DNA from 4 places in the Paenibacillus sp. DS2015 genome. Region 4 is predicted to be linked to each of the others. Evidence: a T-box and tRNA genes for the amino acid it is inferred to sense, from the RefSeq annotation. Region 4 holds a T-box; the other regions hold tRNA genes.
What was found. A T-box is a leader RNA that pairs with one kind of tRNA and senses whether it is charged. The one in region 4 lies ahead of leuS (leucine--tRNA ligase), so its partner is inferred to be a tRNA-Leu.
Positions count from the first base shown of each region.

Region 1 (4,755 bases), on a different contig from region 4:
ATGCAACGTCGGCTAGATAAGCAAAAAAAGTTATTTAATCAATTGGGAATTCATCTGGATGCGCTCTCGATCCATGAGAAGGAATTCAACAACAAGCTTCGTGGGTATGACCCGGATGAGGTAAATAGCTTCTTAGATGAGGTCATTAAAGATTATGAACGGTTCTATGCCACAATTGCGGATTTAATGGATAAATGGCAAGAGCAGCAGATGGTTATGCGTGATATGAAGGTTGGGGTTAAACCGGATATGACAGACTCATTTAAAATAGATCCAAGACAATTGGAGAATATTATTATGAAATTAGAAAATAACATCAAGGAATTAAAAACTAAAGTAAGTCCTGAACAACATTTTTATATTGAATAGAAATTGCTGTAGATTTAAAATAGTTCCTTTATGCAATTCCTCCATTATGAGGAATAGCATAAAGGTTTTTTTATGTTTTGATAACTTGATATTGTAAATAGAAGCCTTAAAAGAGGTTACGTCCTTTCGGAAAGTAACTTCATTCGAATTTGATGCGAAATTCGTAATATTATACTCTTGGATTTATGCAGGATAAATTCATAAACTTCCGAATATAGTCTGTTTAGACCTATAGAGGAGGCTGTACAATTGAAAATACGAACTAAGCCACGCGAGAGCTCTAACTTGTTAATGTGTCTTCATTTTTTTCTAGGGATTGGTGCGGTGATCGGAGGATTGATATTAATGATAGACCCTACGGGGGAGATGATAGACATGCCAGCATCTATGCTTGTTAACTCGCCTTTTGAACATTTTTTTATACCTGGATTCATTTTGTTGACTTGCTTAGGAGTTTTCCCGATTCTTATAGCTACGGCATTGAAGAAACGTTGGAACTGGGAACTAGCTAAGAAGTTAAATTTATATCAGGACAAACACTGGTCATGGGCATTTTCACTTTATTGTGGATTTGCGCTAATCATATGGATTACAGTTCAGGTTTATATGATTAATACAGTTTCGTTGATTCATGTCTTTTATATGTTGTTAGGGATATTGATCCAAATAGTAACGCTACTACCGCAAGTACAGCGGAAATATCAAGTTTAGCCTTACAATCCACCCATTTATTATTTTCCATTAACATATAATTTTGAGAGCTTTGTAGATTAGTTAGCCAACAATTATAAATATAATTTGGTTAGTATTGGGTAACAATAGTATAATGTTTGCAAAAACGTGAGCATGCTAGTAGGTTGAGCATGGACTATGAAAAAGTATTCTGCCGATGGAGGTGACTCTAGGTTCGCTCGATGCAGATTAATTGGGGGTATTTATTAATGGAGAAAATCGCAATTATTTCAGACATACATGGAAATATACCTGCATTGGAAGCCGTACTGAAAGATATCGGACGTCGCGATATAACGAGAATATTCTGTCTGGGTGATATTGTGGGAAAAGGGCCAAGTTCTGATCTTACTGTTGATTGGGTAAGGGAATATTGTGAACAGACCGTAAGGGGCAACTGGGATGAATTTATCTCTGAAGAAAGTGACTTGGAGGTTGTAAAGTGGAATCAAGCTGTGTTGGGAGAACATCGTCTTCAGTACTTACGGGAACTTCCATTCTCCATTGAATTTGTGATGAGCGGTAAATTTATTCGATTATTCCATGCTTCACCTCGAAGTATAAATGAGCGCATTCAACCTTGGGATGACCATGAGAAACGTCTATCCTTGTTTGAAAGTTCAGAATGGTGCCAACAGCAACTAACAGCAGATGTAGTTGGTTATGGAGATATTCATAATGCTTATATTCAGCACCTAAATGGAAAAACACTATTGAATGTAGGAAGTGTAGGTAACCCGCTTGATCTGACGCAGTCTTCCTATGTTGTTATAGAAGGTGAGATGGATAGCGCAACCCTAGCGCCTCTTAATATCCAGTTTATACGTGTTCCCTATGACATTGAACTTGCGATTCAACAAGCTGTCGCTACGGACATGCCTTCAATAGAGGCTTATATAAAAGAGCTTAGAACGGCTGTATATAGAGGGTTAAGTTAACACAAGTGCGACTATAAAAATGTAGTTGCAATAGTCCTCGTCACGTTGTAAAATACATAGTAGATTGTTACTTTATATTGCGCGCGTATGGCGGAATTGGCAGACGCACTAGACTTAGGATCTAGCGTTTCACGACGTGGGGGTTCAAGTCCCTCTACGCGCATCACTTAAGAAAAACCTTGAAAATCAAGGTTTTTTTTGTGTTTCTAAGGCGGAGATGCATTGGGATTAACCCCTAATTAAGAATCGCTCCTTAACCAAATATCAATAATCTAACGGACATTGATGATGCTAGATGCTAAATAGCTGAATAAGAGTATTTCTGTATTCGTATGTTTTTATAATAAGCGGAGAAAATAAGAGTATTGGTGATGATTCTACTCGAGTGAGAAGTCAATATTAGAAAGTATGACATAATATTTGACTATTGTTTTGATTTGAACTTATGTTTACTATTTTGGTTTTTCAAATTGACAAGCAGTGTTAAATGGGTTAGCTTCTATCTATATGCCGCCTTAATATACATATTAATTTTGTTTGGATTTACAAAAGTCAACTTTTTTATGTGAGGTTTTCTTTCTTTTTAAGGCAAACAAGTGTGAGTAACAGATGGAGGAATAGAGAATGAAGTTATTTGAATCTATGGAACAGTATGATTATGAAGAGGTAGTATTTTGTCAAGATAAGCAGTCTGGGCTAAGAGCAATAATCGCTATTCACGACACCACGCTTGGGCCTGCCCTTGGAGGTACGAGAATGTGGACATACGCTACAGAAGAGGATGCGATCGAGGATGCACTTCGGCTAGCTAAAGGCATGACTTATAAGAATGCTGTAGCGGGTCTGAACTTCGGTGGTGGTAAAACAGTTATTATGGGCGACCCCCGTAAAGATAAGAATGAAGCTATGTTTCGTGCCTTTGGTCGTTATATTCAGGGTCTGAATGGTCGTTATATTACTGCAGAAGATGTGGGTACAACGGTCTCAGATATGGATATTGTCTACCAGGAGACTGATTACGTAGCTGGAATCTCACCTACTTTTGGATCTTCGGGTAATCCTTCCCCCGCAACAGCATTTGGGATTTACCAAGGGATGAAAGCTGCAGCTAAAGAAGCCTTTGGGTCGGACTCGCTAGAAGGTAAGGTCGTGGCAGTACAGGGAGTAGGAAATGTAGCGTTGAACCTCTGCAAGCATTTACATCAAGAAGGGGCACGGTTAGTCATTACTGATATACATAAAGAGGCTGTTAATCGAGCACTGGAATTATTTCCTGCAAAAGTGGTAGACCCAAGTGAAATTATAGGTGTGGATTGTGATATTTATTCTCCATGCGCATTGGGAGCGACGATTAACGATGAATCTATTCCATTATTAAAAGCAAAGGTTATTGCCGGTTCTGCAAATAATCAGCTAAAAGAAGCTCGTCATGGGGATGCAATTCATGAATTAGGCATCTTCTACGCGCCTGACTATGTCATTAATGCGGGGGGCGTTATTAACATTGCTGATGAATTTAATGGTTATAATGCTGAACGTGCCATGAGTAAAGTAGGGGATATTTATCATAGTATTTCTCGTGTTTTTGCCATCTCGAAACGAGACGGTGTGCCAACCTATGTAGCGGCGGATCACCTGGCACTAGAGCGTATCGAAGCATTGAGATATTCACGTAAACAATTCCTGCAGAATGGGAATCACACGTTTAGTAAAAGAAGAACACATGCATAAGCGAACATATACGAAGATCTAATCATTCCAGCAATGCGCATATACTTGTGCATTGTTCTTTTTTTGTTGTGCTGAATGTGAACTGGAGACATGATAGAATAGGTCTAATTCGAATAATCATGAATTCTACATGAATGTTATGGAAATTCGGAGTCACTATTCATTATAATAGAAGATAGATTGTTGCTAATGAGAGGATGTATATACTTATGAAATTTAGTGAATATGGTTATGAACGCCCTAATCTAGAAGATGTTGAACAGAAATTCAAATCATTGCTTAGTCAATTCAACAACGCAAGTAGCTTTGTAGAACAAGATCAGATTATGACTTCTATTAATAAACTCCGTAGTGAAATTGAGACACAGGGTTCGATCGTAGGCATACGGCATTCTATCGATACCAATGATACATTCTATAAGGCGGAACAAGATTATATTGATGAGGCCGGCCCAGTCATCCAAGAATACATAACGGAATTCTACCACGGGCTTGTTAACTCTAAGTTCAGAGTGGATCTTGAGAATAAATGGGGAAGCCAACTTTTTCAGTTAGCGGAACTTTCGCTTAAGACGTTCAAACCAGAGATTATCGAAGATTTACAGCTTGAGAATAAGTTGACAACGGAATATTCTCAGCTTATTGCATCTGCCAAAATTATGTTTGAAGGCGAGGAACGTACATTACCACAACTGATTCCGTTCGAACAATCGACAGATCGAGAGTTGAGACGTCGTGCTGCGGAAGCAAGATTCACATTTATGGCTGAGAATGAAGAAACATTTGATCGTATCTATGATGACCTGGTTAAGGTACGGACGAAGATGGCTCATGCCCTTGGTTTTAATGATTTTATTGAACTGGGTTATGCACGTATGAATCGTACGGATTATAACGCAGAGATGGTCGCTAATTTCAGAGACCAAGTGTTGGAACATATTGTACCTGTAGCGGCTAAGTTGAAGGAACGGCAGAAGAATCGTAT
Region 1 covers NZ_JBNPWS010000047.1:6,052-10,806, forward strand. Annotated here, with positions in the region: gene J2T13_RS24830 (DivIVA domain-containing protein) at 1-369, shown strand, start outside; gene J2T13_RS24835 (hypothetical protein) at 619-1,080, shown strand; gene J2T13_RS24840 (metallophosphoesterase family protein) at 1,311-2,039, shown strand; tRNA gene J2T13_RS24845 (tRNA-Leu) at 2,121-2,202, shown strand; gene J2T13_RS24850 (Leu/Phe/Val dehydrogenase) at 2,664-3,770, shown strand; gene J2T13_RS24855 (M3 family oligoendopeptidase) at 3,980-4,755, shown strand, end outside.
Region 1: it encodes a tRNA-Leu, which carries the amino acid that the T-box ahead of leuS (leucine--tRNA ligase) is inferred to sense. The anticodon was not compared.

Region 2 (4,755 bases), on a different contig from region 4:
GCGATAAAATTAAGTGTTGACATTGGCGGCAACTTGTGTTATTTTCTTTAATCTTTTAAGTACTTAAGACCTTAAGTACTATAAGACCTTAAGAACTAAGACCTTGATGTATTAATCACTATCGTTCTTAATACATCTACGCACCGGATATAGTGAAATCCGTTACGTGATAGTTAAACATTTAAGGATTCGCGTGTACTTAAAGATAAAAGAGAAGATATACGACTACAACTCGCCGCCAATTCCTCCGATCCGCCGTCCGCACCTTCCGTAATCCTCCGCCTCCTAGTTTTCTTCCGTAAATTTACGTCGATTTAGCGATTTTCTACGTTGATGGGTACATTTGTTACCCTCCGTTATGAAACGCGGTAAATCGACGGTAATTTTACGGTGATTCGTAAGGGAGCGAAAATTGGATACGGTGAGGATGCGGATGCGCTTCGTTTTGATTACGTTGCGGCTTCGTTGATGTTACGCTAACTTTTCGTAAGGTAAAATAGTGCAAACGATTATTTACGCCGAGAGCCTACGCTGTAAGTACGCGATCCCTTTCGGTGTAACACGCGTTACGGGAATAGCGGTTAACCTACCGACTATACGCTTCACAGACTCAACAACTTCGAAGTAGCCACCGTCGATATAGCGCTGATACGGAAGATTTTCCTGCGTTAGCATATCCTCATCGCGTAGTCTTGCATATAGCTTGTTGCGTCCGATCCCTAGCGCCTTGGATACCTCTGCCATAGACTGCGTTCCCTCTGTGTCAATGAACGTGTCATAGGCGGCTACTTTCGGAGCCTGTACGGATAACTGCGTCTCTGCGGCGATCCTAGCGTTGCGTTCGTCACGGAGTCGCGTTACCGTCTCGATTAGGAAGTCCGGATTGTCGAGTAGCGTGTCGGTTGCGTACATTCCGTTTTGGCGGATTGATGGGATGACGTCGTGCGTAATCCAACGTTTGAATGAGCGGGCTTCGGTTTTACGGCTTCCGAGGATTAGCGAGTATAGTCCAGTTTCGTTAACTACGTTTGCCTCGCCCTGACGACCTAGATTGAATCTAGCCCGTTCATCGTCATCCAACCGCTTAAGCGCATCCGTGGGGTTTGCTACTTCAAGCACCTCGCAAATGTCCTTCGCAACAAACCACGGTTGCCCCTCGATCATTACCGTTCTTACCTCCGTAGTTCCATACGCAAACACCTTCGTTAACTGTTCCACCGAGCATCGCTCCCTTAGTAGTTTTTTCTTGCTACTGTATTATTCGGATTGACTTCGGGCGTTGGGGCGTTCTCGCGTAAATTTATTTCACACAACGCAAAAAGCGCCCACCTCCGGAGAGATGAGCGCATGGTTTACGTACTACATTGACTACGCAATCACCTACGTGATATTATAAACCTTGCGTAGATTAGGGACGCACGGATATATTTCGACGCACAAGACGTGAATAACTTACGGAGTCCTTTCGTAAGCCTTCCGTATGCGCAACGAAAAATCCTTGCGAATGATTCCGGATATTACGTATAGGAAAAGCGAAAAATAACGTACTAAATATGCGGTCGTGGCGGAATTGGCAGACGCGCACGGTTCAGGTCCGTGTGGGTTAACCCCCGTGGAGGTTCGAGTCCTCTCGACCGCATCCTATTTATTAAAGAAGACGCCCCAGATCATAATCTGGGGCGTCTTCTTTAATAAGCTAATGTAATGCCTTCTGAACTCTTGTAACACCTTGCGAGAATGCGTGACCTGCTCCAACAGCACCGGCTACCGCGACCGTTTCCATAATCTCTGCATCAGTAGCACCTTTAGAACAGGCCTCCTGTACATGATAGAGTGTACACAATTCATTGTTGGTGAATATTATTCCCAACAATGATCTATCTCTATTCTACAGGACTAACCCTTGGCTCCGAAAATACCTGATAAGAATAACTTCGATCTAACTTTACCACTTTACGGTTCTGTCGACGAATCATGACCTGTTCACTGTTCCATGCTACGACAATCCCCTTCACATCATTACTCTCTAACCCATCGCGGACCACTCTAAGCTTGTCTCCATTAACACGGTAAGCATCCAATTGTTCATCTGTTATCATCTCTAGAATGGATCCTCCTTCTGTAAAATTATATTTTCAGCAAGCACACTGATCATGAATTAGATCCGAACGTATAGCTAGAACTCGTACTTTCTTTCATTTAAAAAAGACCTAAACAGGTACATTTAGGTCGACTCTTCATGTTCTAATATTAGAAAAATAGCGATCATATATTTCAAGTTTTACCGCTGTGCATGTTCTTTACTATCATTTGTTTCGAACCAGAAATCAAGCACAGTAGCAGACATTACTCGACTATTTAAGTACTCCACTTGTTGAGATGTAAACATCTCTTTCCATGAGAAGGCGAGTTCTTCACATAATCCCACAATGGTCAATAATTCAGACCATGCTACATAACGCTTATACCAGAAAAACTGAGGGTGCTCAAGCATATAGGGATATAAATCATCAAATTCGGTATGTTTACAATCTAAGGCACGTTCAAAATGATCCTTAGCTGCGGCCAACTTATCGATGAAGAATTGTTCTGTTACCGGTTCTCTCTCCATTGTGTTGCCTCCTCTCTCTTTCTTACTTTTATTATAAGCTAAAAATATGAAGCTGGAAAGTCAATATCCAAAAATGGGCATGACCCACACTACACATTAATCCGCAAAAGTTATCGTGCCATTCTCTAAAGATTCTATTCGTACAAGGGATTCCAGTCTGATTCCTTGTTCACGAATGGTACGCGCTCCCGCTTGAAAACATTTCTCCACTACAATACCAACACCCACTAATTCTGCCCCAGAACGCTCAATAATTTTGATCAGTCCACGAGCTGCGTCACCGTTAGCAATGATATCATCAATGAACAGCACGCGATCTTCACTATTCATAAATTGGCGTGATAACATAATATCCGTCACAATTCCTTTTGTAAAAGACGGAACACGTTCACAGAGGGCATCAGGGTCTGCGAGAAGCGTCTTTTTGCGTCGTGCAAACACTAATGGCACCCCCATCGCAAAAGCTGTAGCAAAGGCAACTGCAATGCCTGATGATTCAACGGTAACTACACGAGTCACGCCTGACTCAGCGAACAACGATGCAAATTCTTTACCCATTGTCATCGTTAATTGTGGATCCACTTGATGATTTAATAAGCCATCCAACTTCAACACTTGATCGGATACCACTACGCCTTCTTCTATAATTCTTTGTTTTAATATTTCCATTTATTTGACCTCCCAAGCCAATCCTTTGACGTTAAAGTACCATAAATAAAGCCTATTCATCAAGTACTCTGGACATGTTATAGTCATGTCCCACCCTTATTGAACATACCTTGTACTAATGTGAAGCATTAGTATCAAGGAGGAAAAGTATGAAGAACACCGTTCGGGTAATGCAAATTGCCTTTACTTACATAGGAACCATCGTTGGTGCAGGATTTGCAACTGGCCAGGAAATTCTGCAATTTTTCACCCGATATGGGAAGTGGGCTACACTAACCATCATACTCTCCACCTTTATTTTCATATGGCTGGGAACCAAGATGATGATCATTTCACGCCGAATCCGCGCCAAATCTTACGAGGATCTTAACAAACATTTATTTGGCGACAAACCAGGAGAATATATTAGCTTAATTATGCTTGTCCTCCTCCTTGGCGTGAATAGCATTATGCTTGCTGGTGCCGGCTCAGTATTCGTACAACATTTAAATATGCACTATCAGACTGGTCTCATCCTAACACTCGTTGGTACTTATTTACTGTTCAGCCGCGGCATCAATGCTATTCTACAAATGAATAGCCTTGTCGTCCCCATGATGCTCAGTTTGTCTCTACTTATTGTCTTTAGCACGATGAATATGCCAAATGCGGATCAATTCATAACTTTAAATTCCGATCATAGTTTAGCCATGACTTGGATGGCCCCTCTGTTGTACACTGCTTTCAACCTCATTATGGCCCAAGCTATACTTGTCCCACTTGGAAGCCATACAGAGAGCATAAGTGTGATTAAATGGGGAGGCGTCTTAGGTGGCCTTGGCGTTGGGTTTATGTTGATGGCTGCTCACTTTGCCATGTCGGCTCATATGCCTGGGATCATGCAGTACGAGATTCCAATGGGAAGCATTGCATTTCAACTAGGAAAAGTTGTGCAGTTAATCTATGTACTGCTCATATTCCTTGAAATATTCACAACTTTTGTGGCTGACATTTACGGCATCACATTACAGTTGCAGCAACGTTTGTCTGTTTCACCCAAACTCATTTGCGTCGCGATCATGCTTATCTGTTTTCTACTGAGCCAATTAGGATTTAGCTATCTACTATCCATCTTGTATCCACTCTTTGGTGTTCTCGGCCTTATATGGTCCATTAAGTTGATGATGATAAAGAGATAATCTGAGCTGCAGGTAGAATTCTATGAATATGTTCCAGTACATAGCGATGACAAGTCATCATCATAATTTGCCTAGAAGCAGATATTTCTTGAAGTATAGACAGAGCTGCAATCATTCTCTCCTCGTCAAAATTGACAAAAATATCATCAAACAGAATGGGTACAGTTGTCTTAGAGTCCATCGTACTAGTCAAAGCGAAGCGCATGGCCAAATACATCTGCTCGGCTGTACCACGACTCAATTTACCACTATCGATTAGGCCCGCATCTCGATGCTCCGCAAGGAGCTCCTTTTCAC
Region 2 covers NZ_JBNPWS010000001.1:190,236-194,990, forward strand. Annotated here, with positions in the region: gene J2T13_RS01060 (BRO family protein) at 514-1,218, opposite strand; tRNA gene J2T13_RS01065 (tRNA-Leu) at 1,556-1,639, shown strand; partial or broken gene J2T13_RS01070 (carboxymuconolactone decarboxylase family protein) at 1,697-1,870, opposite strand; gene J2T13_RS01075 (hypothetical protein) at 1,884-2,099, opposite strand; gene J2T13_RS01080 (hypothetical protein) at 2,282-2,611, opposite strand; gene J2T13_RS01085 (xanthine phosphoribosyltransferase) at 2,708-3,280, opposite strand; gene J2T13_RS01090 (YkvI family membrane protein) at 3,430-4,458, shown strand; gene J2T13_RS01095 (AAA family ATPase) at 4,433-4,755, opposite strand, start outside.
Region 2: it encodes a tRNA-Leu, which carries the amino acid that the T-box ahead of leuS (leucine--tRNA ligase) is inferred to sense. The anticodon was not compared.

Region 3 (4,755 bases), 150 kb from region 4:
AAATCCATCTTTAGAATAGATCCAATCGGAATTCGTAAATCCTTCAGGATATCCGCCTGCAAAAACTAATTGGTGGAATAAAATACCGTCCAATGAAGGGGAAACGTTTTCAAAAAAAAGATTTTCATATTCACAATACGTTCCTACGGATTTAGTTTCGCCATTTAGCTGGTAGATACCCAGATGTGGTGCATTATTGCTTCTTCGCACACAGGCCATTTTAGTGAAGTTTTGCGATATAGATGGAAAAACAGCCGTTGAATGACTTGTTTGCATATCTAAATCGTTCATGCGATACATGACATAAGCAAATGATGACCAAACTCTAAAATCAGAAATGTAAACATCACTATTTGTACGATTGATTAATTCAATTGTCCAAAATAAGGAGTCCACTGACTGACTCAAATCATAAGTAAAAAGGACATCTACATCATCCAAAACATATGTTACCGTTGCCAATTCTTCGAATAGACTCAATTTTCCATGAATCTCATTACTGTTAACCTTTTTATCGTTTATAGAAATAGTGAAATTCCCGAACAATTTATCCTTATCATCATAATTTACTTGTTCTAAATAACTCTCATCGACAACCCAATTCATCTTGTGTGGGTCATTCTTCAGGATTAATTTTGATACATTTCCATTTGTATTGAACTCCATCATAAATCTTTGGTTTTCCACTAAGTAACCCCCTTATTTCATATAAATATTTAGAATATCGTGGATAATAGCTATTTACTGAGATGAAAACGATTAATGCAACCGCTTACTATTAAGTATAATAAAAATTATTAATAATTAAATAAACGATTACAATATCTTTTTATACTTTTTCACTTTTAGTGATATTATGTAATTAGCATGACAGCCTTAGAAAGAGAGGGGGATATTCAATGAATGACAATTTATTTATCTCTATCGCTATTCCACCTTTCCCCATATTTATCGAAGGGAATTTAACTGAGTACGACATAGGCACTTTGCATCCGGATAGAAAAAACCTGGAATATTTCGATATTATCCTCGTCAAAGAAGGGGCTTTGTACTTAGGAGAAGAGGGGATAAATTATACAATTAGAAAAGATGAAATGTTGGTCTTATTACCTAACAATCATCATTATCCATTAAAACCAACAGATGAAATAACAAAGTTTTATTGGATTCACTTTTTTACCACTGGTAACTACGTACAAAGTAATCAACCAAGACAACTGGAATCCAATATTCCTATTCCTTCACTGCATTTTCACAATAAATTTCATACCATTCATCTTTCTAAAAAGAGTCAGCTCATTGATACGGATGATATATACGAAAAAATACAAGAATTACTAGTGGGTACAACAAAAAAAGATACAGAAATAACCTTCTGGGATATTCAGCAACGATTTTTCTCTCTATTAAATCTCTTAGATGGACAAGATAATGCAAAGGATATAAGCGTTTTAATTGCTGAAAAAGTAGAACAATTTATTCGGGATAATTTTAATAACGAGATTACAAACGAAACTTTAGTTGCTAAATTTAATTTACATGAGAATACGCTTGCCAAGTATTTAAAACAATATTACGGATATACACCCATGGAATATTTAAAGGAATACAGGTTAGAAAAGGCGAGAGATCTATTACTCAAAACTGATTATTCTATACAAAAAATAGCTGAACTTTGTGGCTATAATTGGGTTCCGTATTTCTCCAGATCATTCAAACAAAAATTTGATATCTCGCCACTTCAATATCGAAAGAATCATATAGGAAAACAATAGAATAGCATTACTGCACCGATTATGAGGGGTCTATCTATCTTGATAAGCTCGGATACCGCGAAAAACCTGCCAACACCTATTCTCATTTGGAGTACAGCTCCAAAGTATCTTCAGCATCAACAATGAGCGATGTTCTGATCTTTAAATCAAAAAAAGAAAAGATCGCATTACCCTCAATAATTCATGAGAGTCATGCGATCTTTTTCTTGTTCTCTCCTCTGGGAAATGGAGAGAACTGCAGGAGAGAACTCGATAAAAAGCTCTCTCCCAAGCTGGTTCAAAAACAAGGTTTTTTCGAAAAACCCTTATGTATCAAGGATGCCGAAGACCGGAATCGAACCGGTACGGTAGTCACCTACCGCAGGATTTTAAGTCCTGTGCGTCTGCCAATTCCGCCACTCCGGCATAATAAGACGTACGTACAGCTTATAGAAGCTGTGTTGCTGAGAACAATCTATTGTCAATTTCAGCTTTTTTATTATATAATACTAGCCGATATATTACAAGTTTTTTTAAAAATTATATTAAATATCATGATATGCTCCCATATGTCGATATATAGGTAAGGGAGGTGTATTATGGATATCGCAGCATTATCTATCTCGATGAACCAAGCTTCATTGTCACAAGCTGTTGGAATCAAGTTACTAACTATATCCAAAGATCAAGTAGAGATCCAAGGCAATAACCTCGTACAAATGCTTGAAAAAAGTGTTGCTCCTAATCTAGGAAGAAACTTAGATATTCTAGCATAAATGTCAGCCCACAGAGAAATTCTGTGGGTTTTATTTTCATATAAATCAACCAGGAATCAATGCATTATTTCTTTCTTGTTTACCTTAGCGCCGGATAAAGACTGATCAAACATATCGAGAATAAAAAGGAATCGTTCAGCTTCACGGAATACATGATCCGCTAGCAAAGGATGAATAATACTTTTTATTCGACATTCCTCGATTAAATCACGAGCTGTTTTCTTGAAATCACGCAAAGATTTAACGGAAACTCGGTTTTCATCAACAAATTGACTTAGTAGCGGGACCGTTTGAGATTGTGGTCGCATATGACTTAAGTCAATCGCTTGGAACATCAGCGTATCGAAATCATTACTGAAGTCCCGTGCTTGTTCTACCAACTTACGCTCAGAGGGATCAAGTAGATGACCAATAAATTTAGCATGATCGGCCATAATCTTTAAGAAAAAGATATTTTCATCAATAATAGCATCGGGTAAGGGTTCGAGTTTCCCTAAGTTGAGTTCTTCTAAGCGGTTTCTGAAATAATTCGCTTCCCGACTTATATGATCCACCAGCAAGGGGAAATTTGTTTGTCCCGGAAGTTTGCATTGCAATATAAGGCCCAGTACCATTCTCTTAAACGCCCAAATATGAGTCGCTGCATTCCGAACCTCTGTGTTAAACTCTCTGATTGTATACGGATCTGTGTCGTTATTAAATTCATACGACCTTCTCTCAATATTCTCAAAAATAGCGTGAAACTGATGAGCTTCTTTAATAAGTTTAGTATCTTCAGCTCTAAAACCTAACCCAAGAAAAAATGAATGTTCCTTCATGATCCTAGACCAAAACCGTATCTCATCTAATGATCGGGCAACAAATGCATCCACCCCTATCCCTCCCTTGTAAAAAAGCACTTACTTTAGGCATATGGGATAGACTTTGTCCGTTATGACATCTGATTTTTTCTAAATCACTCATTTATGAAAAAGGACATGTTAAGTCTATTTGTATTTCGGTGAGGGTCAAGCGTGAGCAGGCTCACAGACCAACAATACAATACCGTCATGCTGTTTTCTGCCCTTCGTCTGATCATTCCCCTTCGGACAGTATTACTTCAATTCTCCGCTGTGTAATCTTTGCCTGATTGATCTGTATATATGATCTTGACGATTTTCCCTAGATACTTTATTGGCATCATGCTCACTCCGCATAAGAACGTTTGTAGCTTATGCGAACTAACGTTCTTTAATGAGTGCAAAAAATCCTAAAGGATTGGTGCCCAATGGGATTAGTTGTATATTTTTTTGTATTTGCATCCAAGACTCAAATCCTTAACACAAATAATAGGTATCCAGCAATCTTAAGGGCATCCTCCAGATCTGCTCAGGGAAATTTCATTACTAATCAAAAAAACACCCTACAGCACTCACTATTCAAATGTCGATATCATTAATAGAAATTAAAGTGAATGTTTGTTAGACTGTGGTTAAACATACATTTAAAGCTAACACTAAGACGATTATCATTCAATCATTCCCATTCCCCCAGGATTTCCTCCATCTTATCGACCTGAATCATATAGTGATTTATTAACTGGGTTAACATAGAAAAGGCGAGAAGATTTACGCCCATTTTGATGCTGTTTTTTTAACAGCTGTACGTGTCATTCTCGCCATCTCCACAATATAAAGATATCACACCATACATCCAGTGGAATGTTACAAATTAATTATTTCCTAGTCAAAGACAGCCGAAAATTTTCAGATGAAACTATAAGACTTATGAATCTTAAGCTATAGCCCTTAAGAAATAGGCCCAAGCAACATATTCATCTCCTGGTATAGGGGTCACGACTAGTGCTACAACCAGTAGTGTCATTCACAGATTCACTTACCTATTCGCTATTCTCTTTTTCTATCAGCTCAAGATATAATTCATACTGCTCTTTTGTGATCATTCTACCCGTTAAAATTTCACGCAGCTCTTCCGGTAGAGCTTCGAGAACCTCATCTGGAATCTGAACCTCGCCCGATTGACTTTCTTGAGCTTGCACTCTAGATTGTGGGACCAAAATTGTAAAGGCAAACACTACGGTTAAAACAAAAACAAATAATTTTTTCATGTTTTCACTCCTATTCAATAACATTTATTAGTGCTGACTAATCCTGAGATAAACCAAAAAAATTTCTAAGCGGTGTTGAGTTATATTCCTGATAGCCTTTGATACGTAATAACTCATT
Region 3 covers NZ_JBNPWS010000002.1:312,249-317,003, reverse strand. Annotated here, with positions in the region: gene J2T13_RS03280 (hypothetical protein) at 1-687, opposite strand, end outside; gene J2T13_RS03275 (helix-turn-helix transcriptional regulator) at 900-1,775, shown strand; tRNA gene J2T13_RS03270 (tRNA-Leu) at 2,095-2,180, opposite strand; gene J2T13_RS03265 (YjfB family protein) at 2,354-2,530, shown strand; gene J2T13_RS03260 (DUF2935 domain-containing protein) at 2,587-3,402, opposite strand; gene J2T13_RS03255 (hypothetical protein) at 4,410-4,637, opposite strand; gene J2T13_RS03250 (hypothetical protein) at 4,675-4,755, opposite strand, start outside.
Region 3: it encodes a tRNA-Leu, which carries the amino acid that the T-box ahead of leuS (leucine--tRNA ligase) is inferred to sense. The anticodon was not compared.

Region 4 (4,755 bases):
ACAAGGTTAACAGTGGGTCTTCTTTAGTTATGTATGGAAGCAGATTAACTGATGAAGACAGGCTCCTACTGCACCACTTACTATCTCACATCGGTAAGCCTGTGGAGATCAATGAATTGCAGGCCCGAATTTTTTCTGATTTCTCTAGTTGTGGGCCTGCATTTATTAGCTTTTTCTTGACTAAATGGATGGATGCTGCTGTAGAAATGACAGGCGTAGATAGAGAACAACTTACATTCCTAACCAGTGAAATGATACTCGGCACAGGTAGGCTGCTAACCCAAGGTGATCTGTCTCCACTTCAACTTCAGGAAGTTGTCGCTGTACCCGGTGGAATTACCGCCCAAGCTCTAGCTCAATTAAACCATAGCTTAGACGGTACCTTTCACAATCTGATTACCACTACTCATAATAAGTATGTGGAAGATTTACAGAAGCTAGACCAAACACTCGGTCATCTTTAACCGACTACAATATTGACCAATTTACCCTGTACAGCAATAATTTTGCGGATAGACTTGCCAGCAATAGCTTGTTCAACACTCGGAAGAGCTAAACTATGTGCCTGCATCGCATCTTGATCCAAATCTTTGGCAATCATGGTCCGTTGTACGATCTTGCCGTTCACTTGCACGACAATCTCTACTTCCGCATCTACTGTCCAAGATTCATCATAGGTTGGCCATTCTGCATAAGTGATGCTCTCCTCATGTCCAAGGCGCTGCCACAATTCCTCGGAAATGTGCGGTGCCAGAGGGGACAGTAACTTAGCAAATTCCTCAATAGCTTGACGCGAAATCGTGTCTGCTTTATATGCCTCATTAATGAAGATCATCAATTGACTAATAGCTGTGTTAAAGCGCAGGTTATCATAATCCTCGGTAACCTTCTTAATGCTCTTTTGCCATGTACGCTTAAATTCATCACTGCCATCACCGTCAACAATTTTACTGTTTATGTTGCCATCTTCATTAAAGATGAGGCGCCATATGCGAGAAAGGAACCGATGACTCCCTTCCACACCATTAATATTCCAAGGTTTAGTAGCTTCTAGTGGCCCCATGAACATTTCATAAATGCGTAGCGTATCTGCTCCGTATTCTTGAACAATGACATCTGGATTTACAACATTACCACGTGACTTACTCATTTTTTCATTGTTAGTACCCAATATCATACCTTGGTTCACAAGCTTATGGAACGGCTCCTTAGTGTCTACAATCCCTAGATCATACAATACTTTGTGCCAGAAACGCGCATAGAGTAAGTGAAGCACCGCATGTTCTGCTCCCCCGATATAAAGATCTACAGGTAACCATTCTTGTTGCTTATCTTTGGAACATAGCTCCGAATCATTATGCGGATCGATGAAGCGTAGGTAGTACCAACAGCTACCTGCCCATTGTGGCATCGTATTCGTCTCACGACGTGCTTTCATCCCTGTCTCAGGGTCAATTGTTTCTACCCAGTCCAGCACATTAGCCAAAGGTGATTCCCCTGTACCCGATGGTTTAATTTGTTCAACATCAGGTAGTAGAAGGGGTAGTTGATCTACTGGGACCGTCTTCATGGTTCCATCTTCTAGATGTAGAATCGGAATAGGTTCTCCCCAATATCTCTGACGACTAAATAACCAATCACGTAAGCGATAAGTGATTTTGCCTTGGCCCTTACCATTCTCCTCAAGCCAAGTAATCATCTTAGCAATCGCTTCTTCGTTATGCAGTCCATTCAGGAATCCAGAGTTTACATGTTCTCCATCTCCACCGTAGGCCTCTTCTGCGATATTTCCACCTTTGACTACTTCTACGATTTCAAGCTCAAATTGTTTAGCAAATTCCCAGTCACGAGTATCATGACCCGGAACAGCCATGATCGCACCCGTTCCATACCCAGCCAGAACATAATCAGCGATCCAGATCGGCGTTTCTGCTCCATTTACTGGGTTAATGGCATAGGCTCCTGTAAATACACCTGACTTATCTTTGGCTAAGTCTGTACGCTCTAGATCACTCTTATGAGTCGCTTGAACCTGATAAGCTTTAACCGCAGCTTGTTGCTCAGCCGTAGTAATCTTAGCTACTAACTCATGTTCTGGTGCCAGAACACAATAACTTGCACCGAATAGTGTATCCGCACGTGTTGTGAAGACAACCACTTGTGCATCGTGACCTTGAATGTCGAACTTCACTTCGGCACCTTTGGATTTACCAATCCAGTTCCGTTGCATATCTTTAATACTCTCAGACCAATCCAATTCCTCCAAATCATCCAATAGACGATCTGCATATTCTGTAATCTTCAGCATCCATTGTCTCATCGGTTTGCGAACAACAGGATGACCTCCGCGCTCACTAAGACCATCTATAACTTCCTCATTCGCAAGGACAGTCCCTAACGCTGGGCACCAGTTCACGGGTACCTCAGCAATATAAGCTAGCCCTTTGTTATATAACTGTATAAAGATCCATTGTGTCCATTTGTAATACTCAGGATCTGTTGTACTTATCTCCCGATCCCAATCATAGGAGAAGCCTAGAGATTTAATCTGCCGACGGAAATTATTAATGTTCTTAACCGTAATATGTTTAGGATGTTCTCCCGTGTCTATCGCATGTTGCTCAGCGGGTAGTCCAAAAGCATCCCAACCCATAGGGTGAAGCACATTGTAACCGCGCATACGTTTATAACGTGATACGATGTCTGTTGCTGTATATCCCTCTGGATGTCCTACATGTAGCCCAGCACCTGATGGATAAGGGAACATATCCAAAGCATAGAATTTTGGTTTCTCCGGATCCTCACCCGTCTTGAACGTGTGATTGTCTTCCCAATACTGCTGCCATTTCGGTTCAATTATTAATGGCTGATAGCCATAATTCTGTTGTTGTTCACTCATAATTATTTGCTCCTCCTTCGAAATCATACACATGATTAAATATCTAGTATGTAGCGTATCTGTACCATTGCCATTCATATGTACCCATCAAAAAAACCTCATCATCCTTAGCGTATAATCGCTAGGGACGAGAGGTTTGATTCCCGTGGTACCACCCTAGTTAGCGGAATACATTCTTTGTTTTCCACTCACTTTACACCCTTAACGCGGGTAAAACGATGATATTTCACGGGAATTTCTCCATTCATATCATGACTCCGAGGTGAGTTCATCTCAATTTATCAACCGACTTGCACCAACCGTCGGCTCTCTGAATGATATTTCGAAATTAATACTCCTCATCAACGTTTAAAATATTCAATTTAATGAACATATTATATAGAATAAACAGGAGCAAGTCAATGATCGCATCCACTTCATATTTATAATGCAATAAATGGGATGTGATTCCATAACATTAATGCATAAATATTCCCCTATAGACTAAGACTAATATTCGTCTTTCCAATTCGATCTAAGGGAGTGATTACATGCGTGAAGGAATGATTCCTACTGTTCTTGGGACTGTGGTATCTGCATCTAGCGCTGCACTGCTTGGAAGCAAGTATAAGCTTGTTGCGTATGGAGCTCTAGGTTTTGGTCTCGCGCACATTGTGCTAGGAGCTATTGATCTGGTAGAACATCGATAGAGGTTGGGAAGATGCCTAAAGAAAGTCAGATTGAAATAAGCCTTGGACCAAAGGGTCCAAGGCTTATTTAGTTTATTTTCAATTATTGAATGAGCATTATTAAAGAATGAACGAAGAAAGATTCCCCGCATCCTTCATTCACGATGATAAATCAAGACCTCTTATTGTGGATTAGTCGTCCAAAGTCCAGCTGTCTTCACAAAAACACGCTGTGGTAACTTAAGCGTAGCCAAAGCTAACTCAGCCACATCTTCAGGTTGCATCATCCGCTCTTCGTCTCCAATTTTAAGACCTGCATTACGAGCTAAATCCGTATTTACAGTACTTGGAGTAAGAGCAACCACACGAATATTAAACTTGCGGACCTCCTGCAGAACAGATTCAGTCAAACCCAATACAGCAAATTTGGAAGCACAGTACGCAGATCCTGTAGCAAATCCTTTCTCACCTGCAGTCGATGCGACATTAATAATATTTCCGTTATTTTGCTCGATCATCGTTGGAAGCACTGCCCGGGTTACATAATATGTACCCATCAAGTTAACTTGCATTATTCTTTCCCATGTTTCCGGTTCCATCTCTAGCAGTGTCCCGAATTCTGCGATTCCGGCATTATTAATCAGAATATCAATCGAACCTAGCTGCTCCTTAAGTGTAGCTACAGCCGAATCTACGTCACTCTGCACAGATATATCAGCAGTCGCAATACTAACTTTAACACCATACTTTGCAATCAAAGCGTCCCGCAATACTTCCAAATCAGTCGTCGTTCTTGCGATCAGTCCAAGATGTACCCCTTCTTGTGCAAGCGAGGTTGCAATAGCTAACCCAATTCCTTTACCGGCACCTGTAATAATCGCTGTTCTATTCTTGAGTTCCATGATATCGTCTCCTGACCTTATTATAGATATTTGTTTATATATTCTAACACATTTGATTATAAGTAAGTATTCAACAGGAGGGCGTCTTACCGCGACTCTACATCGAATGACGAAACCTGAAGTATGTTTGGACAAATGAAGAACAACCGGTGATTTCGGCGCTTACTACTTTGAGGCTTCAAAGAGTTAGACCTTTAGGACGTTGACTTTCACTCGCCCATATCTATCAAATCTAGCTACAGTAGGACAAAAACACCCATAGCAGGTCAAGGTGATTATTCTTGAC
Region 4 covers NZ_JBNPWS010000002.1:164,743-169,497, reverse strand. Annotated here, with positions in the region: gene comER (late competence protein ComER) at 1-464, shown strand, start outside; gene leuS (leucine--tRNA ligase) at 461-2,899, opposite strand; T-box leader at 3,020-3,253, opposite strand; gene J2T13_RS02590 (asparagine synthase) at 3,430-3,588, shown strand; gene J2T13_RS02585 (3-ketoacyl-ACP reductase) at 3,750-4,469, opposite strand.